Regions from separate parts of the Vibrio casei genome, predicted to be linked through region 2. Evidence: predicted binding sites of a transcription regulator. Region 2 holds the regulator's gene; each other region holds the start of a gene.
The links. The regulator PurR, encoded in region 2, represses purine synthesis genes. The targets are predictions, from matches to a motif close to TNANGNAAACGTTTNCNTNA.

Region 1 (10,070 bases), 1.3 Mb from region 2:
CATAAGTTTGGACAATGTTTGGCGGCGTGACAAATAGGGCAGTGATTTTCGGTTAAAATATAGCCTTGTTCATTGCTTTCAAGTTCAGCCATATAACCTTCGGCTTCACGTAAATCGGTTAATTTTTGCAGTTTCTGTTCGATAGTAGGACTGAATGCAAGCTGTTTTTGGTAAGCTTGAAACGTTTTTTTCTCACGTTCTGCGGTGATGATGTCGATTCCTTGTTGACCAAAGGCATGCTGAACGGCCCCGATAATATCTAAAGTGAGATCTTGGTGGCGGTCAACAAAAAGACGATGACCTTTTTTTGTTAAAGACCAGTGGCGAGTTGGGCGGCCCACTTTTACTTTTACATCTGAATACGACAAAAGGCCGTCATCTCTTAAGGCTTGAAGGTGTTGACGCGCTCCCATCGACGTGATCGATAATTCTTCCGCCAATTGGCGAGCAGTGATCTTGCCTTCACGTTTGATTCTGTTAAGGATTTTGTCAGATGTTTTCATTGCATTGCCTTTGATGACCTTGCTATATGATGGATCAAAATAAAAATAATGCAAATATCCTAGGGGTTATTGATAGTTTACGGTACGGCTAAGTAAAAAACGCAACTCGGAAGCTGCGTTTTTAAGACGAATGGTATTGGTTGCAGAACTATAATATGTGCTGTTTTACCGCGTCATCTTTTCGTTCTAAGTAGTGAATCGACTTAATTCTACGAATAGTGCGGCTTTTGCCTCGAATAACTAAGGTTTCCGTGGTGGCAATATTACCTTGGCGAGTAATACCTTCCAGCAAGTCACCTTTGGTAATGCCAGTGGCCGCAAATACCACGTTATCACTACGAGCCATGTCATCCATTTTTAAAATCACATTGGCTTTAACGCCCATTTCGGCACAACGTTGAAGCTCAAGTTCGCCATGTGCACGGTTTTCATCCGAATCCCCTTTCACTTCATGGCGGGGCAGTAAGCGCCCCTGCATATCACCATCGAGCGCACGGATAACTGCGGCAGAAACCACGCCTTCAGGGGCGCCGCCGATGCAATACATCATGTCGACTTCGCTGTCTGGCATGCACGTTAGAATAGAAGCAGCCACATCGCCATCTGGCACGGCGAAAACACGAACACCCATACTCTGCATTTTGGCAATCATGTCATCATGGCGAGGTTTTGCTAAAGTAATCACGGTTAATTCATTTAACGATTTGCCTAAGGCTTTTGCGATATTGTGAATATTTTCTTCTAAAGGTTTAGCAAGATCGATACAACCTTTTGCAGCAGGACCTACGACTAATTTTTCCATGTACATATCGGGTGCTTTTAAGAAACTACCTTTCTCTCCAGCGGCTAATACGGCAAGGGCATTTGACTGGCCCATCGCGGTCATGCGCGTGCCTTCGATAGGATCCACTGCAATATCAACCGCATCACCGCCTAGGCCAACTTGCTCACCGATATAAAGCATAGGTGCTTCATCGATCTCACCTTCACCGATGACTATTTCACCGCTGATTTCCGTATCATTCAGTAGGGTACGCATAACGGCAACTGCAGCGCCATCGGCGGCATTTTTATCGCCACGGCCTAACCATTTATATCCGGCAAGCGCAGCACCTTCTGTAACTCGAGAAAATGCTAATGCTAAATCGCGTTTCATACTGACTCCAAACAAAACAAAGAGGAAAAATTTGTGCGGCCGATTTTATCACAGCCGAAACGGTAACGTTTGCTTTTTTGACGTTATTTGAATATGGGGATTTTTTGAATAGAGATATTCAAATAACACGATGGTTTAAGTGCGAATTAGTCCTGTATTGGAAGGTAAATGTCATAATTTGGTAAGGTTTGTTGTTTTTTTGAGCATATAGGCATAAATAGTTGAATAAGAGTGTGGCGCTTGAAAGTAAGCTGAGTAGAATGTGGGTAACGCTTGTGGTAGCTGTGTCATTGTTAATAACATCCGGCTGCCATTCATCATGATCATTACACAGGTATCCGAGATGTCTTTCGAAGTATTAGAACAGCTAGAAGTTAAAATTCAAACTGCAGTTGACACCATTGCATTACTGCAAATGGAAGTAGAAGAGCTTAAAGAAAGGAACGAGCAGCTTATTGTTGAAGCTGGTGAGTTGAAAGAAGGCCGTGTTGAGCTTGAGCAACAAACTCAAACGTTACGCCAAGAGCAACAAGCATGGCAAGAACGTATTCGTAACTTGCTGGGTAAAATGGATGACGTTGAATAAGATCTTCTTGTTCATTGAGCATAAAAAAACAGAGCTTTGTGCTCTGTTTTTTTATGCGGGTTATTTATCTTACATTTTAATTGTTAGATAAATAGGGCATTAATCGTCGATATTCTCGATGTCTTCATCATTAAGTTCAAGATCAATATCTAAAGGTTCTTGAGATAAAATGACGCCTGTACTGTCTGCATATAAGAAATCTTCAGGCAAGAAAGTCACACCGCCAAAATTAACAGGAACATCAATGTCACCGATATTGGCTTGGTTCGCACCAACAGGAATAGAAGCAATCGCTTGGATGCCAATTTGCATTTCTTCTAGCTCATCGACTTCACGAACGCATCCGTAAACCACGAGGCCTTCCCAATCATTATCTTCTGCAATGGCTGCAATTTCTGCATCGATTAATGCACGACGCAGTGAGCCACCCCCATCAATCAATAACACACGCCCAGTCCCATCTTCTTGCAAAATTGAGCGAATAATGCCGTTGTCTTCAAAGCACTTCACTGTGGTTACTTGTCCAGCGAATGAATTTAACCCACCAAAATTACTGAACATAGGCTCAACAACATCAACTTGGTCTTGGTAAATATCACACAATGCAGAGGTATTATATTCCATAGTGGTTTTTCTCTTTGCGGGGGATGATTAACGAGTATATAGGGTCAATATTGCTTTGCAATGACAAAGCTCACTTTCGTGCCTAGAGTTTGATCTGATTACGAAGCTGAGCAGTCATTATACACCTTAAAAATTGCCGATGACTAATACGATTGAAAACATAATATTGGCGATAAAAGCACACTTAACCATGTCTGGCATCATGGGAATAAATTCTTTCGCTTCTTGAATGTTCCAAATGGCTTTACCGTGTTTAATGATCAATATGAGTGGGAATAACATTAAGAATGCGGGCCATATTGGTTGAATATGCGTAAATAGGTAGCTCGCCAGTGTTAACCAACCAAATGTGAGTAGTGTTAAGTGGTAACACTTAGCTTTATCTGTCCCAATTCTGACGACTAGGGTGCGTTTATTACTGGCAGTATCATTTTCCACATCACGCATGTTATTGATGTTTAATACTCCCATTGAAAATAGCCCAGAGCCGATGGCTGGTAATAATAGTGAAAAATGCACTGTGCCAGTATGTAAGAAATAAGTTCCTAGTACCGCCAATAAACCAAAGAATAAGAAGACCGAAATATCGCCTAGACCCACATATCCGTAAGGTTTGCTGCCCATGGTGTAAGCAATCGAACTGATAATAGAAAGTAAACCTAAGCCAATAAATGCCATGATACTGGTTGGGCTTTGTAGGGCATAAAAGACCAACGCTAAACCGCTGAGAATGATCAGTGCAATATTGGCAGCAATGGCTTTTTTCATCCCAGATTGAGTGATGGCACCCAGCTGTAAACCACGAATGGGACCAAGTCGGTTTTCATTGTCGGTACCTTGAACCGTGTCGCCATAGTCGTTAGCTAGGTTGGATAAAATTTGTAGTAGTGTTGCTGTGAGTAGGGCCAAAAATGAAATAGCAAAGGAAAGATGGCCGTCCGCATAGGCAAGGCTGCTACCTGTCGCAATAGCGGCAATAGCAAGTAATAAGGTTTTAGGTCTGGCGGCATCGAGCCAAATAGCAAATGATGATTTCATATTGTTATACAGTTAAGGTGAATAATCTAAGTATATCAAGTTGTTGTTAATGTGTGATATGTCAGAAATCAAAAAAAGCTCGCTGAAAGCGAGCTTTTATCTGTCATGAGAGAAGATTATAAGATAAAGCGACTTAAATCTTCATCGGCAACAAAGTCACCTAAACGTTGTTTGACATAATCGCCATTAATCGACACTTTCATGCCAGGATTGTCGGTCGCATCAAAAGATATCTCATCCATCAAGCGCTCCATTACGGTATGTAAACGACGAGCACCAATGTTCTCGGTTGTTTCATTAACTTGCCAAGCCGCTTCTGCGATTTGTGTAATGCCATCTTCGGTAAAATCGATGTCTACTTTTTCCGTGGCCATTAATGCGCAGTATTGCTCGGTTAATGATGCATTCGGTTCGGTTAAAATGCGCTTGAAATCATTACTGCTTAAGGCTTCAAGTTCTACACGAATTGGCAGGCGGCCTTGTAGTTCTGGAATTAAGTCAGATGGGCGAGCCACTTGGAATGCACCAGATGCGACAAAGAGAATGTGATCGGTACGAACCATACCATGTTTGGTTGACACGGTGCTGCCTTCAACTAAAGGAAGCAAATCACGCTGAACGCCTTCACGAGAGACCTCGCCACCACCACTATTTTGGTCGGCACGTTTACAGATCTTATCTATTTCATCGATGAAAACGATGCCGTTATTCTCAACATTATAGATAGCTTGTTCTTTAAGATCTTCTTGGTTAACCAACTTGGCCGCTTCTTCTTCGGTTAAGGCCTTGAAAGCATCTTTGATTTTCATCTTACGGCTTTTTTTTGTATCTCCGGCTAGGTTTTGGAACATGCCCTGTAATTGATTGGTCATTTCTTCCATACCTGGAGGGGCCATAATTTCAACGCCCATTTGTGGCGCGGCTACTTCAACATCAATCTCTTTATCGTCTAACGTGCCTTCACGCAATTTTTTACGGAAAACTTGGCGAGTATTCGAGGTGCTGTCTTGGGATGCTTCATCTTGTCCCCAGCCTTCACGAGGTGGTGGCAACAAGGCGTCAAGGATGCGTTCTTCAGCTTGCTCCTCAGCACGAAATTTTACTTTTTCCATTTCTTGCTGATGAGTTAGCTTAATCGAAACATCAGTAAGATCACGAATGATCGATTCAACTTCTTTACCAACATAGCCAATCTCAGTGAATTTTGTTGCTTCCACTTTAATAAAAGGCGCATTGGCCAGTTTTGCTAAACGGCGAGCAATTTCAGTTTTACCCACACCGGTTGGGCCAATCATGAGGATGTTTTTTGGGGTAACTTCCGCGCGCAAACCTTCATCGAGTTGCATTCGACGCCAGCGGTTACGCAAAGCGATGGCAACAGCACGTTTGGCTTTATCTTGACCAATAATATGTTTATTGAGTTCGTGAACAATTTCACGAGGAGTCATCTCAGACATAAATTTATCCTTTTACCTAATCATGGGGAGCCTTTTGGCTCAGGTTAAAGCTTGATATTCAGTGTCTTAGAGACTTAATGCATAAGTTATCAAGCTGATTTAATGATGTGACTATAATTCTTCAATCGTATGGTGGTGATTGGTGAATACGCAAATATCTCCCGCAATATTTAAGGCTTTTTCAGCAATATCACGAGCTTCTAAATCGGTGTTTTCAAGTAATGCGATAGCGGCTGCTTGTGCAAAGTTACCACCAGAACCAATGGCAATTAGATCGTTTTCTGGTTGAACTACATCGCCATTGCCGGTGATGATTAAGGAAGCGGTTTCATCGGCGACGGCAAGTAAAGCTTCTAATTTTCTTAATGCGCGATCGCTACGCCATTCTTTGGCCAATTCAACGGCCGCTTTGGTTAAGTGACCTTGATGCATTTCTAGCTTGCGTTCAAAGCGCTCAAATAAGGTGAAAGCATCAGCAGTACCACCGGCAAAGCCTGCGAGTACTTTATCGTGATACAAACGGCGAACTTTCTTTGCATTGCCTTTCATGACGGTATTGCCAAGTGAGACTTGTCCGTCACCGGCGATGACGACTTTATTATTTCGGCGTACAGATACAATGGTAGTCACGAGAAACCTCTTAGTTATTGTGCTGTTTTAGATCATATGAGGTTGGCGATAAAAGAATTCAAGGGGGCGATATTTAACTCACTTATCTTTACTCAACTTCAGTGGGGTTGAGGATATTGAATGGTGCTGCTATTCAAGGAGAAACGTAGGAATATAAAAAAGAGCCAGAAAATGGCTCTTTTCATTCAGTAAGATGAAATTGATACGTTATTTCAACGTGTTTTTCATAATGATACAAGGTTCAATTTTGGCGCGTTGCAGTACATGTTGATCTTTTACTGCATCACGTTTGAACTTATAAGTGCCTAGGATAATTCGATACCAACTACTGCCTTCTAACTTGACGATTTTACTGCTTAAACCTTGAAAAGCGATATTAGCTTTACGTTGTTCAGCTTGCGCGGAAGTTTTGTAAGCACCACATTGCATAATATATGGAATTTTAGGTACAACGACTTCTTTGGCTTGAACTTCGATTTCACGCTGTGGAAGTGTTTTCATATAATCCCACTGCTCTTTAGGCGCAGGCGGTAAAGAGTTGCTTGGCTTCGGCTTTGGCGCGATAGGGAGCACGCTGATTTCTGGCTGAGTAGGTTCTGGATCATTGCTTAGCATTGATAACAACGCAATCAATCCTGCTAATAATATCACCGCAATGATGGCGGCTTTCCAAGGAATCGCACGAGGTGCTGACTTCTTTTTTTGCGCAGGTCTTCTTTGATTTCTATTGTTATTTTTTTTGCTAGGAGCTGGGGTTTTTCTTACGTAATCTCGATTAGCCACGATATATCAACAACTCAATAGAATAAAAAAGGAGCCATATGGTAATCCAGAATTTTTTTCAATACCACGATTAATGATGGAGTATAGGCACGAATATGCGTAATTTTTCCACAATATTCGTGTCTATACTCACTTACGATTCTATTTATCTAAGACTATTTATGAGTGAGGTGGTGCGGCGCTATTGCGAATGACTAAATTGGCTTCTAACAAACGAGAACCGGCCTGTACTTCTCTGCCTTTCAACATTTCCAATAGCATTAACATAGATTGTTTGCCAATTTCATATCTTGGTTGTGCAATGGTTGTCAAAGGGGGATCGCAATATTGCGAAAACTGAATATCATCAAAGCCGACGATAGATAGGTCTTGAGGAATACGGAAACCTTGTTTTTTCGCCTGTTGAATGGCACCAATAGCCATGCTGTCGTTATGACAAAAAATGGCAGTGGGAGGCTCTGGTTGTGACAGCAATTTAGTGGCGGCTTGAACGCCTGATTCAAACGTAAAATCACCAAAGGCTTGATAAGCTGGGTTCATTTCAATGCCTGCGCGTCTTAGTGCTTGTTGGTAACCTTGGTGACGGAAGTGACACAATGTGGCCTCTGTGGGGCCAGACATTTCCGCAATGCGTTTATGACCCATCTGAGTGAGATAATTAACCACATCAAAAGCAGCGGTTAAGTTATCGATATGCACCGTGGGTAATTCAAGCTCTGGTGCGTATTCACAAGCCATGACAATGGGGGGTAAGTTTTTTTGTTCGGGTTTACTAACATCAAACGGAATATCGGTACCAAGCAGTAACATACCATCAGCTTGCTTGGTAAAAACGAGGTTAACAAAGGTACTTTCACGTTTGAGTTGTTGGCCACTATCACCCAGTAACACTAGGTAATTATACTCGGCGGCGGTGTCTTCAATACCACGAATAATTTCAGTAAAATAAGGATCGCAAATATCAGGTACGATAACAATGATGGTTTTGGATTCATTACGTCGTAAATTACGAGCCAATGAGTTGGGGGAATAGCCCGATTCTAATACCGCATCTTCCACTCGCTTTCGAGTCGAGATCGATACTTTTTCCGGATTCATCAAGGCTCTTGATACCGTTGCCGTTGATACCCCAGCTAATTGGGCAACTTCCTTCATTGTCGCCATAAAATTCCTCTCTATGTATTACATTATTATGCCTAAATAGGCACCGTAGGCTTATATGCAAAAATTACCACGACGATATAAGCAAAATAAAGGATCTGTTATCCCATATGTTAACGACTTCTGGCTGTTATGTTGATATTTTATTCGTTAAATTAAGTAGTTAACACCATGTGCCTGACAAATCTTACATAATAATGGTGATGTGCGTCACATAGAATGGTTTTGTTTTAGGCGTTAAGACGTTTAGCTTAAATCTTGTGGTTCAACATCGAATGACCAGCGAACTTTTTTAGCTGAAGGTAAAAGTTGGACTGCTGGCTTTGAAGAGGCCAGTAATCGTTGCATTAATGTTCGAGTCGAAACTTGCAACATTAACTGCCAGCGAAATTTTCCGGCACGCTTGGCGAGAGGTGCGGGCATTGGCCCTAATACCAAACAGTTGTCATCATAGAGAGGATTGGCTTCTAATGTGTGGCGAACTTGTCGTAAAAAAGCTTCGACGGTATTGTTGTCATTGCCTTCCGCTCGAATCAGTGTAATGAACGTAAAAGGCGGTAATTGCGCTATTTTTCTTTCTACCAACGCAGTTTTGGCAAAATGCTGATAATCTTTATGCAATAGAGATTGCAATAAAGCGTGTTCGGGGTGGTGAGTTTGCAGCAATACTTCTCCGGGTTTACTTGCACGCCCGGCTCTTCCTGCTACTTGAATAAATAATTGTGCGAGCCTTTCGGATGCACGGAAATCACTGCTGTACAATGACCCATCCACATCGAGTAAACCGACGAGTGTCACATTGGGGAAATGGTGTCCCTTAGCGAGCATTTGTGTGCCAATTAAAATTTGGTACTCACCTTTGCGAATAGACTCTAAAGCACTCTCTAAACTGCCTTTACGGCGAGTACTATCACGATCTATTCGAATGGTTTTGTATTCTGGAAAAAGCAGTTCAAGTTGTTTTTCCAGTTGCTCGGTACCCACTCCGACAGAAACAAGTTGCGTGGAACCACAGCCTTGGCATTGATGAATAATCGGTTTTTGTGAACCACAGTGATGGCAGCGTATTTCTTGGCTACCTTGATGAAAGGTATAGTAGGCATCACAGCGTTTACATTCAGCAATCCAACCGCATTCATGGCACATCAACGCAGGCGAAAAACCACGACGATTCAAAAATAGCATGACTTGATTGCCGGCGGTTAAATGACGACGCATTTGCGCAATCAGTGGTGCTGACAATCCACCTTCTAGATATAAGCCTTTAATATCAAGAACATTATGAGTCGCTGCTTGTGCATTTCCAGCACGTTTACTCAAGCTTAAATAATGATACTTCCCGGTTTGTGCATTGTGTAGCGTTTCGAGTGCAGGGGTTGCCGAGCCTAACACGACGGGAATGTTTTCTTTATGGCCTCGCATAACCGCGACATCTCTCGCATGATAGCGCAATGTATCTTGCTGCTTATAAGAGGCATCATGCTCTTCATCAACAATGATGATACCGAGATCGGCAAAAGGAGTAAAAAGGGCCGAGCGAGTACCAATCACAATACCGGCATTTTTATCGCGAGCAGATAACCAGGCATTAAGGCGTTCGGTATCGTTTAATGCCGAATGCATGACCTCTACTGGCACATTAAAGCGGCGTTTAAAGCGATTAATCGTTTGTGGCGTTAAACCAATTTCAGGTACTAAGACTAACGCTTGTTTTCCTTTATCTAGAACGGGTTTTATTAGGTTTAAGTAAACCTCTGTTTTGCCAGAACCGGTTACACCATCCACTAAATAGCAGCCAAAACCTTGATGGTTGTTGATCGTGGCAACGGCAATGGCTTGCTCTTCATTTAATTGTGGCCTGAGCTGGCTGTTCTCAATGTTTGGTGGCCAAGAGGTTTTTTTAGGTTGAGTATGCACTGCCTCAATCCAGCCTTTATCTTGCAATGTTTTCAAAGTGCTGCTGCTAACGTCTTCCTCGATCATGGCTTGATGTGATAGCGGGCCGTTTTCTAACATTCGTACCACTTTAGCTTGCAGGTGTGCTCGACCAAACCCCGCCACTAATTGATTTTTTCCTGATTCGGTAATATGCCATTGTTTTAAGCTGGCAAAGTCGGCAGGTTTCCCTTTTT
Region 2 (10,070 bases):
GGTAGTCGACTTACCCGCACCGTTACCGCCAGAAAGTGTGGTCACTAACCCATCAATATCAAAAGTACGAGCAAAGAAGCCGTTCCAGTTGATCATGGTTAGCGATTGATATTTACCTCTTTCGATCATGTTATTTTGCGTGATCATAGGTCACCTGCTTTCTGTTCTTGTTCTTCTTGTTCAGCCAAATCTTCTGATTGTTCGTCTGAAGCATCTTGCTTATCTTGAGTATCATTCGCTTTATTTGGGTCAACGGCTTCAGGATCAAGCACCGCTTCACCATCACGAATCAAGCGTAGTTGCGCTTCGCGAACATCGTCACCGACACGTACATCAGCACCAAAACGGAAGACGGCTCCACTGATTCTAAACTTCTCATCATCACCGACTGGCAATACCATACCGATACGACGTAGCCGACGCAGCGAAGTACGCACTTTTTCAAACAGCTTTTCTTTATCCAAATCCGAACCGGTTGCGCGGTTAGTCACCAAACGCATCAGTTTCTTTTCATCAGCAAGGTTGATTAGCTCTTCGTATAGTTCTTGATTAGTGAAGATTCCTTCATGGGCGAGACGCTCTGGGCTTAAATACAAAAAGCACAAGATTTTACCCACCAGCATATCAAGTTCCGATAACACGCTGCGGCCAATGAATGAGGTTGAACGTGGACGTAGGTAGAAGAAGCCTTCTGGCGCACGAACCAATTCTGCATTATAACGCTGATAGAAAGCGCCAAGATCACCGTCAAAATCACTTAAAAAAGCGTAGTTATCCATATCATCACTTGAGATATGGCGGCCCGCACGCAATTGGCTGTCAAGCGCGGGGAATAATGGGTTAGATAGAGCTTTCACCAATTGTTCTGGCATGTAAGCATCTTGAGAGTTGTCGGTCTCTTGTGAATAGCTGGTATTTTGAGACAGATCGGCGCTGTGCGCCTCGTAATTAGTATTGATCGATGACATTCGCTTGTACCTTTGCTCCAAAATCGTTGATCGCTTTCCAGTCGGGTTGTATGGCTTGATAATCCGATTCGGAATACCCCATTCTTACCGCTTGGTCGATCACCATTCTGGCTAAGTCAAAATGTTGCGCATGAGAATGCTGCGCAAGGTAATCTTGTAACACCGCGCCCAAATCAATCGGTCGCCCTGTTTCTTTATGCTGTTGTAGCATTTCAGCAACACGTTCGCTTAATGCATCATCAACAACGGTTAATTCTTCATATTCTACATCTGTGGGTACTTGTCCGGTAACTTCATCGTCACGCAGCAACATCGCTTCATCACGCATATCACGCAAACGCTCTGCATCTGAATAAATAAGGTACCAAGGCGCATCAAAGTAATCGGTTACCGATTGTCGTAACCGTTGGCTGAAGGCACGATTTTGGTCCATATCAATGGCAGTACGAATAAATTTATGAACATGGCGGTCATAGCCAATCCACAAATCGATGGCTTGCTGACCCCAGCTAATAATACGGTCGAGCTTAGTTTGCAGTGTGAATAAAATCGCATCTATAAAATCAAGCCCTTCTTGCCCATAAACCATTTGTTGTATATCAAGCAACTGAGTTTGCAGCTCATCACCAGCAGCTTGCAAAGTATCTTGTAACTCATTCAAAGTACTTGAAGTTTCCGTTAATAAGCTTTCACAGCTACTGATGGCTTCACGCCAATCTTGATTTAGTAACTGAGCAATCTGTTCTTTAATTTCAATTTGCTGATCGTCCATCACCCTTTGGTTCAGATCGATTCGGTCAAAAATTTCGCTTACTGAATATTTCAATACACCATAAACATGTTTCTGCCATTGTGATGTATCGGTGGCTTGCTGGGCGGCTTCAACGGCTTTAGACATTTCATCTGCCACCATCGAAAGCTGAATAGATAATTTCAACTTTGAGAATTCACGGTGACGTACATAATAATCAGTGATCGCAATGCCAAGAGGCGACATGCGATAAATGCTTGCACCTTCATTTAACTCACTAACAAAACGACTGATAAGCCGCTGAGAAACGAGTTCATTAATCGCGTTATTAGCACGAAATACGGAGGCTTCACCGGTATCTTCAAATAATCGAGTAACGATCTTAAAGGCGTCTTGTAATTCGCCTTCACCAAGCTCTTCATCAAATTTTTCATTGCTTAATACCGCAACGGCAATCAAAAAGGCTAAACGCTCACTTGAGAGGTTCAAGGTGAAATTATTTTGTTTAACCCAGCTAACCACTTCATCAATTGGCTGTTCACCAATCGGTTCTTCAACTATTGGTTCTTCAACTAAGGATTGAGTTATTTCACTCATTATTCGTCCTGTTACTTTTATAATGACTTTATGCTCTGACGTTATTTAGGCATAAGTTTAAATATTCGTATGCGGCTTCTGTGCCCAGACATGTATGTAACGACCTAACGAAAGATAAGGTTCGGTACGACATAATTGTTGTTCTAGCGCCATCACGTCGTCGGCATCATAATCGCCCATGTATTGCTGATTTCCAATGTAGTCGTTGAAACATCGAATACCAGATTTCCCACAGATTTGAAAGCCTTCCCTTTCTATCCATTGATAAACATCATCAGGAAGTAAACCTTGTTGAGGTTGTAATTTAAACCGTTTTCTGTGTGGCATTCCTTGTAAAACATGTGGGATATTACCACAAGTCACATTCTTCAAAACTAGGCCATGGTGATTATAAAACATCACGGAAGCAATACCGCCTGGCTTGAGTTTATTTAACACACATTTTAAAACCGCTTGTGGATCGTCTAACCATTCCATGACGGCATGAAATAAGGCTAAATCAACCGGTTCATTAAACTTTTGGTCTAAATGTTGTATCGATGAATGGATAAAACAAAACTGGTCACTTAACCCTTGTTGCTCAACACCTTGCTTAGCAAGTTCCAACATTTCACGAGACAGATCGCAGAATACAATTTGATGGCCACATTGTGCTAACTTCTGAGACATTTGACCTAAACCACCACCTGCATCTAATATCGTCAAAGCGGAAGATTGAGTATCAAACATTAAGAGTGCTTGCTTTAAATCTTGCCAAACAATGGTCTGACGAATATCACCTTTATCAGAACCATAAATGTTTTTGGCGAATTTATGCGCAATATCATCGAAATTTCGGTCTTGTTTCATCGCTTTTCGTTTAAGATAACTAAATTTTGCGTGTATTCTGTCACAGCAAATACAGGAATAAAGCAATTACTACGTTTTATTTACTAAATGATGAATTTTCGGACTATATAGAATGTTTGAGCTAAAAAAAATATTGTCATCTTTATTAATGCCCTTACCGGCCTTATTGATCATTGGATTCATTGGCCTTTTTCTTATCATGTTTACCTATAAGCGTGGTACAGGTTGTGTGTTTATGTTTATTTCATTAATGGGTATTTTCCTTTTTTCGTTTCAACCTGTTACTACCCCATTATTAAAAGCGACAGAGCGGACCTACAAAGCATTTCTTCCCGTGGACGGTACCATTGATTATGTAATGGTACTTGGCAGCGGCCATACCGTGGATGACGATATGCCCCCAACCTCAGAGCTTTCACGAACAGGGTTAATGCGGCTCACTGAAGGTATCCGTATTTTACGTATGTACCCTGGTGCCAAATTGATTTTATCAGGCTACGCAGCAGGATCCTCTGTCAGTAATGCTCGCATGATGGCAACGGTTGCGGTATCACTCGGCGTAACAAAATCCGATATTGTCTTATTAGAGAGCGCAAAAGATACATGGGAAGAAGCAAGACAAGCAGTTGGATTTGTTGGTTCAAAGAGGCTCGTTCTAGTGACTTCAGCAAGCCATATGCAACGAGCAATGACAGAATTTAAAAGTGCCGGTTTGGATCCCATTCCCGCACCAACCAATTACCTCGCCTTTGATAACATTAATGAAGCATGGGATCGTTTCACTCCTCAAGCTAAATATCTAGAACAAAGCGAACGATTCTGGCATGAACAACTTGGTCGCTGGTGGCTTTCTATTCGCAATACTTTAGTGACTGAACCGGTAACCACAGAGCCGACCACTACATTAGAATAATAGTTTCAGTATCTCCTTTCTTAAAACCTAGAAAGCAATCGTTGGCGTCGACGATTGCTTTCATCGATAAAAGTACGCCATTTGATTGTCAGCACTGTCTTTTAAGACTAAAATCAGTGGTTAAATAATATGAAATTATCCTAAGTCGCTCATAAAAGGCGACTTTTATCTTTTTAGTCGCTTGTTCTATTACAAGATTCAGTAACATCCGCACAAGGGAAACTCACTATGGCTACAATTAAAGATGTCGCACGCATTGCTGGAGTCTCAACCACAACCGTGTCTCATGTCATCAATAAGACTCGTTTTGTTGCAGAAACAACGCAAGAAAAAGTCATGGCGGCCGTTAAACAACTTAATTACGCCCCAAGTGCGGTGGCTCGTAGCTTAAAATGTAATACCACCAGCACGATTGGGATGTTAGTTACGCAATCAACCAATCCATTCTTTGCAGAAGTGGTCGATGGCGTAGAAAGCTATTGCTATCGTCAAGGCTATACTCTCATTTTGTGTAATACCGGTGGTTTAGTCGACAAACAACGCGATTATATCCGTATGCTTGCAGGAAAACGTGTCGATGGATTATTGGTAATGTGTTCCGATCTTGATGAAGAACTACGCGAAATGCTAGATGGTCATCCAGACATCCCCAAGGTGGTTATGGATTGGGGGCCTGAGACATCGAAAGCCGATAAAATTGTTGATAACTCCGAAGCCGGTGGTTACCTAGCAACCCGCTATTTGCTCGACCATGGTCATACCGATATTGCGTGCTTAAGTGGTCATTTTGAGAAAATGGCATGTAAAGAACGTATCGCCGGTTGTAAACGTGCTTTAGCTGAAGAAGATTTATCGTTACCTGAAGAATGGTTATTAGAAGGTAATTTTGAATGTGATACAGCGGTCATCGCAGCGGATAAAATTCTGGCTATGGAAAAAAGACCAACGGCAGTTTTCTGTTTCAATGATATTATGGCGCTCGGCCTAATGAGTCGATTACAAGAAAAAGGAATCAATATTCCAGAAGACATTTCCGTCATTGGTTATGACAACATTGATCTATCGGCTTACTTTTCACCACCATTAACCACGATTCACCAACCTAAGCGTCGTTTAGGTAAGAATGCTGTCGAAATTCTTCTAGAACGAATCAAAGATAAAGACCATGCGAAGCAAGTATTTGAAATGTTTCCTGAAATTCTTGAACGTTCAACGGTAAAAACATTAAAATAACAGACAACAATAATAAGCATGACTAAACTATAAAACCAGCGCCTGTCGCTGGTTTTTATTTACTAAAATACCCATTGAGCCGGATAGCTCTTACCCTCATAGATGGCATTTTTAAGGCGCTAATTTATTAGAAATAATGAAATTTTTTTCCTTTTAGTTCTGTCTTCTATTACAACATGTACCATTACATAGGATTTGTATGAAACATTTTTTGCTTAGCTGTGCGTTAACACTCTCCACAACTTTACCTTTTATGTCTCACGCCGACACGTTATCGGATTGGCAATCTATTGAAGTAAAAGCGAAAGGACAAGATGTGTATTTAAATGCCTGGGGAGGAAGCCAAGAAATTAATGATTATCTTCGCTGGGCAAGCTCGCAAGTTAAGCAACGCTATGGGATTACACTTCATCATGTAAAAGTCAGTGACATTGCGGAAACCACAACCCGCCTTTTAGCCGAAAAAGCGGCGAATAAAAATAGTAATGGCAGTGTCGATGTCGTCTGGATCAATGGTGAAAATTTCAAATCCATGAAGCATAACCAATTACTCTTCGGGCCTTTTGTCGACGCTCTTCCGAACTGGGAGAAAGTTGATCAATCACTCCCTGTCACGACAGATTTTGCAGAGCCGACCAACGGCTTAGAAGCGCCTTGGGGTGTGGGCCAATTGGTGTATATCTATGACACAAAAAAGCTGCCATCGCCTCCTATGTCCGCCCTTGCTTTACTTACTTATGCCAAAGCGCATCCTGGACGAATTACCTATCCAAAACCACCTCAATTTCATGGCACCAGTTTTTTAAAAGCATTATTAATCGAGTTAACCAATCATGATCCCGCGCTTGCCAAACCCGTTGATCCTAAAACATTCACCAGCACGACTCAGCCACTTTGGGATTACTTAGATGCTTTGCAGCCTTTAACATGGCAAAAAGGTAAACATTTTCCGACTAGCCAACCAGAGCTTGTTCAACTTTTAGATGATAATCAAATCGATATTGCTCTAACATTTAACCCTAATGAAGTGTTTTCTGCGCAAGCCAGCGGTAAATTAGCAAAAACGACGACGACATACGCTTGGAAAAGTGGCGCTTTATCCAATATTCACTTCTTAGCTATTCCATGGAATGCTAATGCAAAAGAAGGGGCAATGGTGGCAATTAATTTCTTACTTAGTCCAGAAGCTCAATCTAAAAAAGGGGATATTAACATTTGGGGCGATCCCTCTATTTTACAAACCGCTTACTTAACTGGCAGCGCTAAAAATACCAAGCTTTTTCCTTCAGTTGCCGAACCCCATCCTAGTTGGCAAACTGCACTTGAACAAGCTTGGCTTAAGCGTTATAGCCGATAGATGTTAATCAGTCATCATCGATGGATAAAAGCTTGATGCTTCGGCTGAGTTATTTAATCGTGTTACTCATTGGAGTATTCCCTCTTATACCCGGTTTTTTTGGTATGATCGCCCCTGCGCTCGGTTATATACCGCCTCTTGGGCTTTTCAATATCAGCCTTGATGCCTTTTATTCTGTTTTTAGCTGGCCGGGCGTTCTGCACTCCATCAAGCAAACTCTATTTATTGCGATTTCGAGTTCTTTACTCGCTTCGATAATGACATTTTCTATTATTCAAGCTTATTGGGGGACTCGACACTGGGTGAGGGTTGAGAAATCTTTATCTCCACTCCTCGCTTTACCCCATGTTGCTTTCGCGGTTGGGTTCCTATTTTTATTTTCCGATACAGGTTGGATTGCACGCCTTATTCATTTGGTTTTTAGTCACACGCTTTTTGATGGTTTTTTTTCATTACAAGATACCGTTGGAATTGGTTTAACCTTTGCATTAGCAATTAAGGAAACACCTTTTTTACTGTTAATGAGCATGCCGATTTTACATAACCTTAAAGTCTCTGAAACGTTACAGGTAAGTCAAAGTTTAGGTTATTCTTTACATCAATCTTGGTGGAAAATTTTATTTCCCCAATGGTGGAAACACATGCGCTTTCCTTTATTTGCTATTATCGCTTACTCAGGCTCAGTGGTAGATGTCAGCTTAATATTAGGCCCTACTCACCCACCAACTTTCTCTGTATTAGTTTGGCAATGGTTTAACGAACCAGACTTAAGCCAGCTTCCTCGCGCTGCTGCAGGTGCTTTTGTTCTCTTCTTTTTATGTTCATTACTGATTGCATTAATATGGATGCTGGAACGAACTTTCTTAGGTTTTTACCGTTCTTGGATGCTCTCTGGTCGACATAGCCATATTGTAATTAAGCCGTATTTCTTTCTCTTACTCGCAGCCATAAGTTTAGCTACGCTACCTATTATTATTATTTGGACGTTTGCTCAACGGTGGCAATTTCCAAATATGCTACCGACTAACTGGAGCTTACGGTTTTGGCAAAGTGAGTGGTTTTATATTCAAGAAACGATTATAACCAGTATTAGTATTGCCCTTTTCAGTAGTTTTATTGCTCTGGTACTTGCCATAATCGCTCATGAATATCGTCACAAATTTAGCATTGCTTTACCTATGTACATCATTGCTTTACCAATCCTTATTCCACAACTTTCATTATTGTTTGGCATGCAAATAACCAGCTTATGGGTAGGACAAGATCATTACTTAACATGGGTGGTTTGGTCACATGTCTTTTTTGCCTTCCCTTATATATACCTCAGCCTAGATGGTCCCTGGAAAAGTTACCCTATTCGCTTATCACAAACCGCTACCAGTTTAGGTCTATCACCGATAATGACTTGGTTTAAAATTAAAGTGCGCACCTTATCCGGTGCTATATTATTTGCTTGGGCAATGGGGATAAGTGTGAGCTTAGCACTATACCTACCAACTATTATGTTAGGCGCTGGTCGCATCACTACGCTCACTACAGAAGCCGTTGCATTATCAAGCGGTCATGATCGACGTGTGGTTGCATTATATGCATTGTGGCAAGCCATTTTACCATTTGTGTTCTTCAGTGTTGCGTTGTTCACAAACCGATTGTTACAACGAAGAACAAACCTTACACCCTTGGGGATTAAGTAATGAGCTTACAACTACAATCATTGTCAATTCATCATAAGCATCAAGGGCCACTTATCGAAGGCGTCAATATGCTAATAAAGCCAGGCGAGATTCTGACATTGATGGGGCCAAGTGGTTGTGGTAAATCAACCTTATTAAGCACAATTGCAGGCCACTTATCTGATGATTTTTTACTAGAAGGTAAGATTGTACTCAATCAACAATCAATTGAAACAACGCTCCCTCATCAACGTCAGATCGGCATTTTATTTCAAGATGACCTTCTTTTTCCACATTTGAATGTGTGGGAAAATATCGCTATAGGATTGCCGAATGAAATAAAAGGTAAAGAACGAAAGCAACATGTAATCAAGTGTCTGAAGCAGGTGAACCTTGATAAGCTAGCTTGCTCTATGCCACACCAAATATCAGGGGGTCAACGCGCACGTGTAAGCTTATTACGAATGCTGCAAGCAAAACCTAAAGCCGTATTATTGGACGAACCATTTAACAAATTAGATATGAATTTAAGAGTGGCTTTTCGCCGTTGGGTATTCACACAACTAAAACAAGCACAAGTTCCCACCTTAATGGTGACACATGATGAAATGGATGCCCCAGAAGATGGTACTCTTATTCATTGGGATAACCTAAAAGAGGAAAGTCTTAATGCTCGATAGATACATGATCCCCATTATTAAAACACCGTTAAATTTTACGGCAAAAATCTGTATTAACAATGACATTTCAGCGGATAAAGTCACATGGTGCAGCTTTTTACTCGGACTATGTGCTTTACCAAGTTTATGGTTAGAGCAATATACCTTGGCTCTGACTTTCATTATATTAAACCGAATTGGCGACGGATTAGATGGGGCTATTGCACGCCTTACCTCTCCTTCTGATGCTGGTGGATTTTTAGATATCACTCTGGATTTTTTATTTTATGCTCTGATCCCATTTGGTTTTATTTTAGCCAACCCAGATCAAAATGCCGTGTGGGGTGCTCTTTTAATCATTTCTTTTGTCGGAACAGGTAGCAGCTTTCTCGCTTTTGCTTCTATTGCTGCAAAACAAAAAATTGAAAACCCCGTTTATAGAAATAAATCCTTGTACTATATGTCCGGCGTTGCAGAGGGCACAGAGACTATCGCTATCTTTATTGCTTTTTGTATATGGCCACAACACTTCCCTATCTTGGCCGCTATTTTTGCTTTAATTTGTTTTTTCACAGCTGGAAACCGCATATGGGCTGGTTATCAAACCATACAACAATCGGAAGTGAACTCTTTTAAGGATACCGAAGAATGAAAATATTTAGTGCTCATGATCCAATAGAAGCCCATATTGTTCGTGGCTTACTTGAAAGCCAAAATATTCATGCAGAAGTTCACTCTGATAATATCTTCAGTCTAAAAGGTGAGATCCCAATGACAAACGATACTGATCCTTATGTCTGGCTTGTCAACGATCGATTTGAAAAACAAGCTAAAGACATTATCACTGAGTATGAAAATAGAAAAGATGATGAACTACCTAACTGGATATGTAATCAATGTAATGAATCCGTCGAAGCCACATTTGCGGTATGTTGGAACTGTGGAAATAGTGACCATAAGCAATAAATGACGAGATCCACAGTAAATCAATTAAGGTTATTTACTGTGTTTCTGAATAAACTTAATTGAATAATTATTAAATTCTTGAGGACGCTCTACATTACAAACAT
Region 3 (10,070 bases), 460 kb from region 2:
GGCTCAGCCACAAATGTGACTTGTTTGCCAATTTTATCTGCAAGTAATGGCAGAAGTTGTGCCGCGACATTTTCATGAACCAATAACGTATCAAGAGAGTTACAAGCTGAAGAGCGTTGAACTTTCGAGTTTTCAACCACATCAACCGACTTTGCGATATCTGCCGTTTCATCCACAAAAATATGGCTAATACCAAACCCACCAATGATCACGGGAATGGTGCTGTTTTCTTTACACATTTTATGTAAGCCAGCACCACCGCGTGGAATGATCATATCCACATAGTCATCTAATTTAAGCAGTTGAGAAACCAATTCACGGTCTGGTTTCTCAATATATTGTACGGAAGCGGCAGGAAGCCCGGCTTTCTCTAATGCGCGTTGAATAACTTTGACCAACTCCATGTTGGAAAAAAAAGTTTCTTTTCCACCACGTAAAATACTGGCATTCCCCGTTTTTAAGCATAGAGCAGCAATATCAATCGTCACATTTGGACGTGCTTCATAAATCACGCCGACCACGCCGAGAGGAACGCGGCGGCGAGAAAGTGACATACCATTTTCAAGCATTTTACTGTCAATTTCACTGCCTACTGGGTCGTTCAAGCTGATAACGTTACGCACGTCAGCTGCAATGCCTGATAAACGTGACTCATTAAGAAGCAAACGATCGAGTAGTGCTTCTGTTAACCCCGCTTTACGCCCTAACTCAATATCCTGAGTGTTCGCCGCCAAAATAGTTTGAGCATTAGCTTCTAGCTCATCAGCAATAATACTTAACGCTTTATTTTTTTGCGCCGTGGAAGCGGTAGCTAATTGAAACGCAGCTTGTTTGGCCGCTTGTCCCATCAGTTGTAAATCCAAAATACTATCCTTTTTCTATTTATACGGCTTACTCTTGAATGACGACTAAGTCATCACGATGAATAATGGCAGAGCCATACTGATAACCAAGAGTCGCTTCAATTTCTTTGCTATGTTTACCAATGAGTTGTGCAAGTTCACTATTAGAATAACCAACGATACCTTTGGCGAGAAGCTTACCTTGCGCACTCCGAATCCTAACAACTTCTCCGCGAGTAAACGTACCTTTAATTGCGATAATACCTTTCGCAAGTAAACTGCTTCCTCGTTCAATCACCGCTTGTGAAGCCCCCTCATCAATGATGAGGTCTCCGACAGAAGCGGGACCAGCAAGAATCCAACGTTTACGATTTTCCAATGACTCTTCTAACGGTAAAAAGCGTGTCCCTTGAGGGTTATCACTTAATGTATCTACAATAACATTTGGACTGCTGCCCGCCGCTATCACGACCTCAATACCTGTTCTTCTTGCTATATCGGCTGCTTGTAATTTTGTTGCCATGCCACCGGTACCAAGAGTTGTACCACTACCACCAGCAATTTGGCGTAATGTTTCATCAATGGTTTTCACCTCTCGAATCAACTCAGCATTAGGGTCTTTACGAGGATCTGCTGTGAATAACCCCGATTGATCTGTCAGTAATAAAAGTTTATCCGCGCCGCATAAAATGCCGACCAAAGCGGATAAGTTATCATTATCTCCAACTTTTATCTCTGTTGTTGCCACGGCATCATTTTCATTCACAACAGGTACAATGCCATGCTCAATTAAAGCATTAATCGTATCTCGTGCATTTAAAAAACGTTCACGATCTTTTAAATCCGCCCGAGTCAGTAACATTTGACCAATTTTAATCCCATAAAGATCAAATAACGATTCCCAAACTTGAATTAAGCGACTTTGACCAACGGCAGCAAGGAGCTGTTTACTTGCCATTGAATTAGGCAGCGCAGGATAACCTAGATGTTCACGACCAGCTGCAATCGCACCAGAAGAAACAATAACAATATGATGCCCTTGCTCTTTTAGTTGTGCACACTGACGAACAAGATCGACCATTCTTGCTTTATTTATCTCTAGAGTACCGCTGGTTAAAACACTTGTGCCAAGTTTCACGACAATCGTTTGGGAGTTGATAGAAGATAAGGTTCTATCAATAGAGATATCACTTTGAGTTGAAGAGGCTTGAGATGACATGAGTTTCCTGTCAAAAAAATAAACGTTTAATAAACGCAGAATACGAATAAGTACCCATTGTTGTATCAATACGCACCGCATTTCACAAGCAAAAAAATAGAGTATATCGGCGATTGAGTGCAAATATACCCTATTCTTTGTATTTACTGACTTTTATTACAGAATAATAATTATCAACGAATGCATTTTAACTCAGACTAATTTTTTCATTACACTGTATCGACGGAGTTTTTATGCAAACTCAGGCTATAATCATAATGACCAGAGAGAACCTTCACGAGCTTTTCATGAAATTCTTCGAGCGTTCTTTCTACTTCTTTTTTTGCTTTAACTGACATTGCCACCTCTAACCAATCTCCCTTTTCATCATATTGACCTAAGGTATAATTGGCGACAAAGTCATTTTCAACTTTGGTTAAATCTAACCACCAGCCCCAAAACTCTCTTAATTCTGGTGACTTTTTATCGTCAACACAAACCGATAAACAATCAAACCAATATTTCCCTGCTTGACACTCCCCTTCACGTAAATAAGGGCCAATGGCTTTTAACGATGTCATTAGGCGATAGTGGGTTGGTGCAGAAGCATCTGTCATCATGGTTCTCCATAGAATATTATAATGTACTGGTAATAATCATTTCTAGATCCTCACCTACACTTATACTTAACTATTTGATAACAAATGTCACTTATTTAGCGCATCTTTTAACCAGTCCATAGAAAAATTGAGCGCTTGCTCATACCCTTGATAAATTGATGCACTTTTTAACTGCATCGCTTTACCACCTGAGCTGAAACTTGCCACACTCAAATTATCTTGTTTAGAGCCAACAGGATCACCTTCTAATCCAATTGCTAGAATAGGAACGGTTGTTTTTCGACTAGATAATAATCCTTGAGACTTCAAAGACCAAGCTCGCATCTGTTTAGAGAAACTAGGAATATCAACCGACTTTTTCCCAACCCTTGAGGCCAGAGAATCAAGATACATTTTAGGCATTTGACTAAATTTAGAGGCATCAGATAGTAACTCATGAATGGGGGCACCTAAAGTAACACAGGCTTTGATTTTATCTTGCTCGATAAAAGATAAGCGTGTCATAACATTCCCACCAAAACGAAAACCCAAAAGCCCCACTTTATAATGGTCTACCCAAGGAATATTAGGTAATTCATTTAAGATAGCCTGATGTAAGCAACTTGAATCTTCCGTTAAATTCCAATGAATATTGGCCCCGATACCAGGCATATCAACCGTTAACATGCCGATCTCATGCTTAGCTAAGTAATCTCTGAATATTCTCCACATGTCGATCTGTAAGCTATCAATTCCCGCACTGACAATAACAACAGGTAACGAACGCTCAGTGTGAGGAAGGTGTAAGTTTGCGACGATTTTTTTGTTTTTATACGGAATATTTAAAACTTTAGTCACATAAGGACTGGCTTCCATCGAATCCGAATAAGCTTTATTCGCTAATATTTGAGCTTGAACGGAAAGAGTGTCCCCTTTCAAGTGGGGGTAACTGGCGACACTAAAACACAAACTGGCAATAAACAGTTCATCAGAGGCTTCAACACCTTTAAGAGAGGCGGCTACTTTTTGGTGGTTCATACCTTGAGCCGTCCACTCGTACGACCAATTACCAGGACGATAGCCAGCGATAGTATCCAACCAATCAGGGTTATTTTGTTGATTTGAAGAGCTAGCAATACGAGCTAAAACAGACTCAATTTCAATCGGGTCAAGCCCTTGCCATATCCATTGAACGCGACGCAATGCACGATACCAAGCATTAGGTTTGCCAACTTGGTTCGAATCAAGCATCGCTTGGCTATCGGCCAAATAGGTGATCACGCTGGATGTTTCTTGAGCGTGATGATGCTTTTTAAACAATGATTCTGATAAGTTTTTACTACTGGGATCTAACATACTACTCCCCCTTACTAAGTTCTCAACCAACTCGCGGTGGCATCAATAATACAAGCCATCGTATAGGCATAAATTCATTAACCAATAAGGTGTTGCCACTGAGTATGTCGTTGTAAATATACAACAGCATAGCTACAAACTGGTTTTACTTTTTTTCCTAAATGTTCAATGTCACTCAACACGGTTTCCATTAAAATTTTCCCACAACCTCTGCCGCGAAGTGCATCGGGCACAAACGTATGAGTAATGACCAAAACATCACCTTGTATCGAATAATCTAAACGAGCCCATTGCTCAGGTGCAACTTCAACTTGGTAACGTTGTTGTTTATCATCATGTGTAAAATTTGCCATCGTTATCCCCTTTTCATTCTGCACGGTATCGGTATTAGGAGCACACCGATACCATACTCGGTTTCTATTTTGAAACAAGGGTATCATTCACCGCCTCTTACACTTGTCCGAATGTAGCCCGCAAATAAAAAAGCCTCACACAATCAAGTATGAGGCCTTAAATAACATAGTGTTACATTTGAATTTTATTTCTGCTTACGATTAACTGGTTCTTCAAATTGTAAAGTCATATCCCATGGTTGCTCAATCCATGTGTCTTGAGCTATATCCACAATATAATCATCCACTAATTCTTGCCCTGCTGGTTTTGCACACACACAAATCAATTTTGCTTTAGGGTACATTTCGCGAATATGGCGTGCAGTATCACCACTATCAACTAAATCATCGACAATAAGGAAGCCTTCGCCATCCCCTTCGATGGTTTTTAACACTTTCATTTCACGCTGGTGATCATGATCATAGCTTGAAATACAAATCGTATCGACATAACGAATGCCTAGCTCACGGGCAAGGATCGCCGCAGGGACTAAACCACCACGGCTGACTCCAACAATGCCTTTCCACTGCTCTGCTGGCATTTGTTTCGCCGCAAGTTGACGACAATACATTTGCATATTGTCCCAAGTGATAATGAACTTCTGACTCATAATATTTAACCTGCTTTGCTAATTTGTTTCTGATACTTTCGCAACTAACGATTAAGCACCAGTAAGAATAAATTTTAATAAAAAGATGATCGCTAGAATCCAGACGCCAACATGAACTTCACGGGCTTTACCACTAAGAAGCTTAATTGCTGCATAAGTCACAAACCCCATTGCAATGCCTTCAGCAATAGAAAACGTTAACGGCATTAATAAACACACAACCGCTACTGGCGCGGCTTCACTTAAGTCATCCCATTCGATATGAACAAGACCAGACAACATTAAGATCGCAACATAAAATAGCGCCCCAGTTGTCGCGTAAGCTGGAACCATTCCGGCTAATGGTGAAAAGAATAAAGCAAGTAGGAATAGAATACCAACAACGACAGCGGTTAATCCTGTACGCCCACCAACAGCGACACCTGCCGTACTTTCAACAAACGAGGTGGTATTAGACGTCCCCAATAAAGCACCAATAGAAGTTGCTGTTGAATCGGCTAATAATGCCTTATTCAAACGAGGTATTTTCCCATCTTTACCAATAAAACCAGCTTTATTCGCCACGCCGACTAATGTGCCTGCGGTATCAAATAAATCGACAAATAAGAAGGCAAAGACAACTGAAATCATACCAACATCAAAAATAGACGAGAAATCAAGCTGCATAAACGTTGGCTCAATACTCGGTGGCATTGACATAATACCGTTGTATGCAACATTACCAGCAATCACACCAATCGCGGTAATAGCAAGAATGGCAATCATGACGGCGGCTTTAAAACCACGATGAACCAATACAATCGTCAAGACAAAACCAAGCGCACCTAAAACCGCAGGCAAAGAAGTTAAATCCCCCACACCAACTAAAGTGGCAGGGTTACCGACGACAATGCCTGCGTTTTTCAAAGCAATTAATGCTAAGAACAAACCAATACCCGCAGAGATGCCTAGTCGTAATGACATTGGAATCGCATTTATAATTAATTCGCGAATTTTAAAAAGGCTAAGAAGAATAAAGAGAACACCCGAGCAAAAAACGGCGGCAAGCGCAACTTGCCATGTATGCCCCATGCCTAATACAACCGTATAAGTAAAGAAGGCATTTAACCCCATACCTGGCGCTTGAGCGATGGGATAGTTCGCGTACAATCCCATAATAAAACAACCTATTGCCGCTGCTAAACACGTCGCTACAAAGACTGAACCGTGATCCATACCTGCAGTTGCTAAGATAGCAGGATTGACAAAAATGATATAAGCCATCGTCAAAAATGTTGTTACACCGGCCAATACTTCCGTTTTTACGTTGGTACCGTGTTCCGATAACTTAAAGAACTTTTCTAACATGTTCGTATTCCTAAAATGTGCGTCGCATTGATTTTAAACGATTGCGCAATCGTTTGAATAAAAAGGCGTGTAGTTTTCCAAATTATACGAAACAAAGCAAACTGAATCTTTATCAAAACACGAATTTAAACAAGGTTTCGTTAATTTTAGAGTGTAGTAGATTAAAAAACATAATTACTCACTTATATTTAACTGAATCCAAAGTGGTAACTTGGACTGTATCAAAAGATCGCACTTTGACTGACATATCTTCTGTACATATTATCCTTCAGGTTGCATTATTCTAGCTATAAGAAAAAATTATGAAGTTTCTACTGCTCACCACCTTCTCTAGGAGTCATTTGTGTCTAAATTTCACTCTGAAATAAGCCAGCTTTCCCCACAACCTGTTTGGCAATTTTTCGATAAAATATGTTCTTTTCCTCACCCATCAAAACATGAAGAAGCATTAGCTCAATACATTGTTGAATGGGCAAAATCACAAAATCTTCCAGTTAAACGCGATGAAGCCGGTAATGTTTTTATCACTAAACCAGCAACCCTTGGGATGGAAAATAAAAAGAAAGTCGTTTTACAGGCCCATATTGATATGGTCCCTCAAAAAAATGAAGATACTGTTCATGATTTTGCCAAAGATCCTATCCAGCCTTATATTGATGGCGACTGGGTCACTGCAAAAGGAACGACCTTAGGTGCCGACAACGGCATGGGTATGGCGTCTTGTTTAGCGGTTCTTGCTTCAACAGAAATTAAACACGGCCCATTAGAAGTTCTCCTTACTATTGATGAAGAAGCCGGTATGACCGGCGCTTTTGCGCTACAACAAGGTTGGTTAGAAGCTGATATTCTTTTAAACACGGATTCAGAACAAGAAGGCGAGATTTACATGGGATGCGCCGGTGGCGTAAATGCTTCTATCATTTTTGATATAGAACGAGAAAGCATACCAAATAATCACACCATCCTAAAACTTGCGGTGAAAGGATTTAAGGGTGGCCATTCAGGATGTGATATTCATACAGGTCGAGGTAATGCAAATAAATTCTTAGGCCGCTTTCTTGCAAGCCATACTACATCCCTTGAGCTACGTGTTATCGAATTCCAAGGCGGTAGTTTACGTAATGCTATTCCACGCGAAGCATTCGTTACCGTTGCCGTACCAACAGAAAACCTTCAACAACTTCATCATGCTTTTGAAAATTTCACCGCTTTGGTTCAGCAGGAACTAGGACAGGTTGAAACCGGATTAACCAGCCTAATATCAGAATCTTCCAGTCAATTTTCAGCTTTGTCTCTTCACATTCAACAACGTTTTATATCCGCACTAAATGCATGCCCTAATGGTGTAATTCGTATGGATGATAATATTGAAGGCGTGGTTGAAACCTCTTTAAATGTTGGTGTCATTACCACTGAAGAGAATCAAATTACTATTTTATGTCTCGTTCGTTCATTGATCGATTCTGGCCGTGAAATGGTAGAAGGTACCTTAGCCTCTTTAGCCTCTCTTGCTAATGCAAAAATTCAATTTGATGGCGCTTATCCAGGATGGAAACCTGACCCAGATTCCGAAATCATGCACATATTCCGTGATGTCTATGAAGGCATTTATGGACAAAAGCCGAATATAATGGTGATTCATGCTGGTCTTGAATGTGGCCTATTTAAGAAGCCATACCCCAATATGGATATGATTTCATTCGGTCCTACTATTAAGTTTCCACATTCTCCAGATGAAAAAGTATTGATTGAAAGTGTTGGACTATATTGGGAACAAATGATTGCTATCTTGGAAAACATTCCAGAAAAAGCGTAACGTTTCTCTGTTGGTGTCTCTCATTTTTCGAATTTTACCCGACCAACGAGAGACACTTCTTCATTATTCATAACAGACGCAATTGCCGATCAAGATCAGAAGGTTTTAGCATTACATTTAAACCTAATAAACGTATCTCTCGCCCTTTTTGCCTCGTCAGTATATCTTCTAACATCGGTTTAAAATCCGTAATATTGAACACTTGAAAAGTATGCTCTATCGTTGTCTGCTGAAAGTCAGCAAATTTAATTTTAATACCTTGTTTAATGATAGCCTTTACAGGAGAAGCTTTTAATAATCGTTGCTCTAATTCAGGAAAAAGAACCGTTTCAATCACCTCCCAACATTGATCAAAACTGGATATATTCTCACTGAATGTACGTTCAACACCGACAGACTTACGGTGTTTGTCAAACTAGTTGTCGCGATCACTACGTTATGCACTCTCAGCCTTGACACTATTTTGTTCAGGGTTTAAGTACACTTCTTTTGGTAAATCCCAATTACGGATATTACCGCTCCAGCGCTCAGGGTGAGCATCTTTAGCACCTTGATAAACTTCTTTTCTATTAGCCAATATGTCACCCGCTAATCCTGAATGCCTTTGATGTGGGCTGACGTATTTGATGCCACTATGTTTGTGGTTAAAATTATACCAGTGGCTAAATTTCAACACCCAACTACGCGCCTCATCAATTGTTGAAAACCCTTTATACGGATAGTCAGGGCGATATTTACACGTTTTAAATATCGACTCAGCATAAGCATTATCATTGCTCACCCTAGGACGATTAAAAGACGACACGACACCTAAACTATAAAGTGTTTCAAGCATTGATGAGCCTTTCATTGGGCTTCCATTATCCGAATGCAGTACCAGAGGATTATCTTTAACTCCTTCTTTTAAATGAGCTTTCTTAATTAATATTGATGCATTTTCTGCTGATTCGTCATCATGAATTTCCCATCCAACAATCTTTCGACTAAATATATCGAGTATCAAATATAAATAAAAATGCAGCCCTTTAGCGGGGCCTGGTAACCAAGTAATATCCCAACACCACACTTGGTTTGGCCCTGTAGCACAGTGTGTCGTCGGTACTTTTCTCTCTTTTATCTGACTACGTCCGCGAGCGTTTTGCTGTTTTTCTTCATGAAGAACACGATAATATGTTGATTCAGAAGCAAGATAAATACCCTCATCTGCTAATGTAGGGACGATTTGGCTTGGTGGTAAGCTCTTAAAATCATCGCTATTAACGATGGCTAATATGTTATCTCTCTCTGCTTTTGATAGCTTATTTTTTGGCTCAGGGCGCTGAGATATTGGTCTACCATCTGTTTTTATGTTCCCGTCAACAGTCCAACGTTGATACGTCCGGACACTGATCCCAAGTTCACGGCAAGCTTTAAACTTTGGCGCACCAGAACTCACAGCTTCATTAACTAGTTTAACTGCTTGAATGCGAGCTGAGTCGAGGATCATTCGTCCTCGGCTTCCCCCCAGATCGCATTTGCTTTTTTTCTTAACACCAATAGTGCTGCGGTTTCAGCGAGTGCCTTATCTTTTCGACGTAGCTCCTTTTCTAATTGATTGATCTGTTTTTTATCTTTCTTTGTTTCGGTGGAGAAGGCTTTTTCTTGCTCTTTAACGTTAGCGTTTGCATCTATACACGCATTTCGCCAAGCCGATACTTGTTCCACATAAAGACCTTTGCCTCGGCAATATTCCGCTAACTCAGCTTGATTTAAAGAGGCTGTTTCCAACACGACTGAGAATTTATTTGCTGATGACCACTGCTCAGCATTCTTTCCATCACCTGGCACTAAATGCCCCTTATCAATTGCTTGTTTTCGCCAATTATACAAGGTTGATTCACCAATCCCCATCTCGATTGATAATTGGGCT

Region 1: a site for PurR is predicted at 1,717-1,736, ahead of glpX (class II fructose-bisphosphatase). Genes of this name have one in related genera too.
Region 3: a site for PurR is predicted at 6,387-6,406, ahead of VCASEI_RS03725 (NCS2 family permease). Genes of this name have one in related genera too.

What each region holds. Positions count from the first base shown of each region.
Region 1 covers NZ_AP018680.1:2,578,567-2,588,636, reverse strand. The annotation lists gene VCASEI_RS12110 (helix-turn-helix transcriptional regulator) at 1-503, opposite strand, end outside; gene glpX (class II fructose-bisphosphatase) at 652-1,659, opposite strand; gene zapB (cell division protein ZapB) at 2,003-2,245, shown strand; gene rraA (ribonuclease E activity regulator RraA) at 2,345-2,869, opposite strand; gene VCASEI_RS12090 (1,4-dihydroxy-2-naphthoate polyprenyltransferase) at 2,996-3,907, opposite strand; gene hslU (HslU--HslV peptidase ATPase subunit) at 4,024-5,364, opposite strand; gene hslV (ATP-dependent protease subunit HslV) at 5,476-5,994, opposite strand; gene VCASEI_RS12075 (SPOR domain-containing protein) at 6,202-6,777, opposite strand; gene cytR (DNA-binding transcriptional regulator CytR) at 6,937-7,941, opposite strand; gene priA (primosomal protein N') at 8,185-10,070, opposite strand, start outside.
Region 2 covers NZ_AP018680.1:1,231,618-1,241,687, reverse strand. The annotation lists gene mukB (chromosome partition protein MukB) at 1-129, opposite strand, end outside; gene mukE (chromosome partition protein MukE) at 144-872, opposite strand; gene mukF (chromosome partition protein MukF) at 949-2,316, opposite strand; gene cmoM (tRNA uridine 5-oxyacetic acid(34) methyltransferase CmoM) at 2,374-3,165, opposite strand; gene elyC (envelope biogenesis factor ElyC) at 3,278-4,078, shown strand; gene purR (HTH-type transcriptional repressor PurR) at 4,307-5,311, shown strand; gene VCASEI_RS05960 (ABC transporter substrate-binding protein) at 5,511-6,668, shown strand; gene VCASEI_RS05955 (ABC transporter permease) at 6,704-8,362, shown strand; gene VCASEI_RS05950 (ATP-binding cassette domain-containing protein) at 8,362-9,021, shown strand; gene VCASEI_RS05945 (CDP-alcohol phosphatidyltransferase family protein) at 9,011-9,652, shown strand; gene VCASEI_RS05940 (putative signal transducing protein) at 9,649-9,966, shown strand; gene VCASEI_RS05935 (alpha/beta fold hydrolase) at 9,997-10,070, opposite strand, start outside.
Region 3 covers NZ_AP018680.1:772,463-782,532, reverse strand. The annotation lists gene VCASEI_RS03755 (glutamate-5-semialdehyde dehydrogenase) at 1-863, opposite strand, end outside; gene proB (glutamate 5-kinase) at 892-2,061, opposite strand; gene crl (sigma factor-binding protein Crl) at 2,271-2,660, opposite strand; gene frsA (esterase FrsA) at 2,748-3,995, opposite strand; gene VCASEI_RS03735 (GNAT family N-acetyltransferase) at 4,073-4,348, opposite strand; gene gpt (xanthine phosphoribosyltransferase) at 4,534-4,998, opposite strand; gene VCASEI_RS03725 (NCS2 family permease) at 5,050-6,345, opposite strand; gene VCASEI_RS03720 (aminoacyl-histidine dipeptidase) at 6,689-8,161, shown strand; partial or broken gene VCASEI_RS03715 (DinB/UmuC family translesion DNA polymerase) at 8,229-8,573, opposite strand; one part of gene VCASEI_RS03710 (IS3 family transposase) at 8,598-9,676, opposite strand; one part of gene VCASEI_RS03710 (IS3 family transposase) at 9,676-10,070, opposite strand, start outside.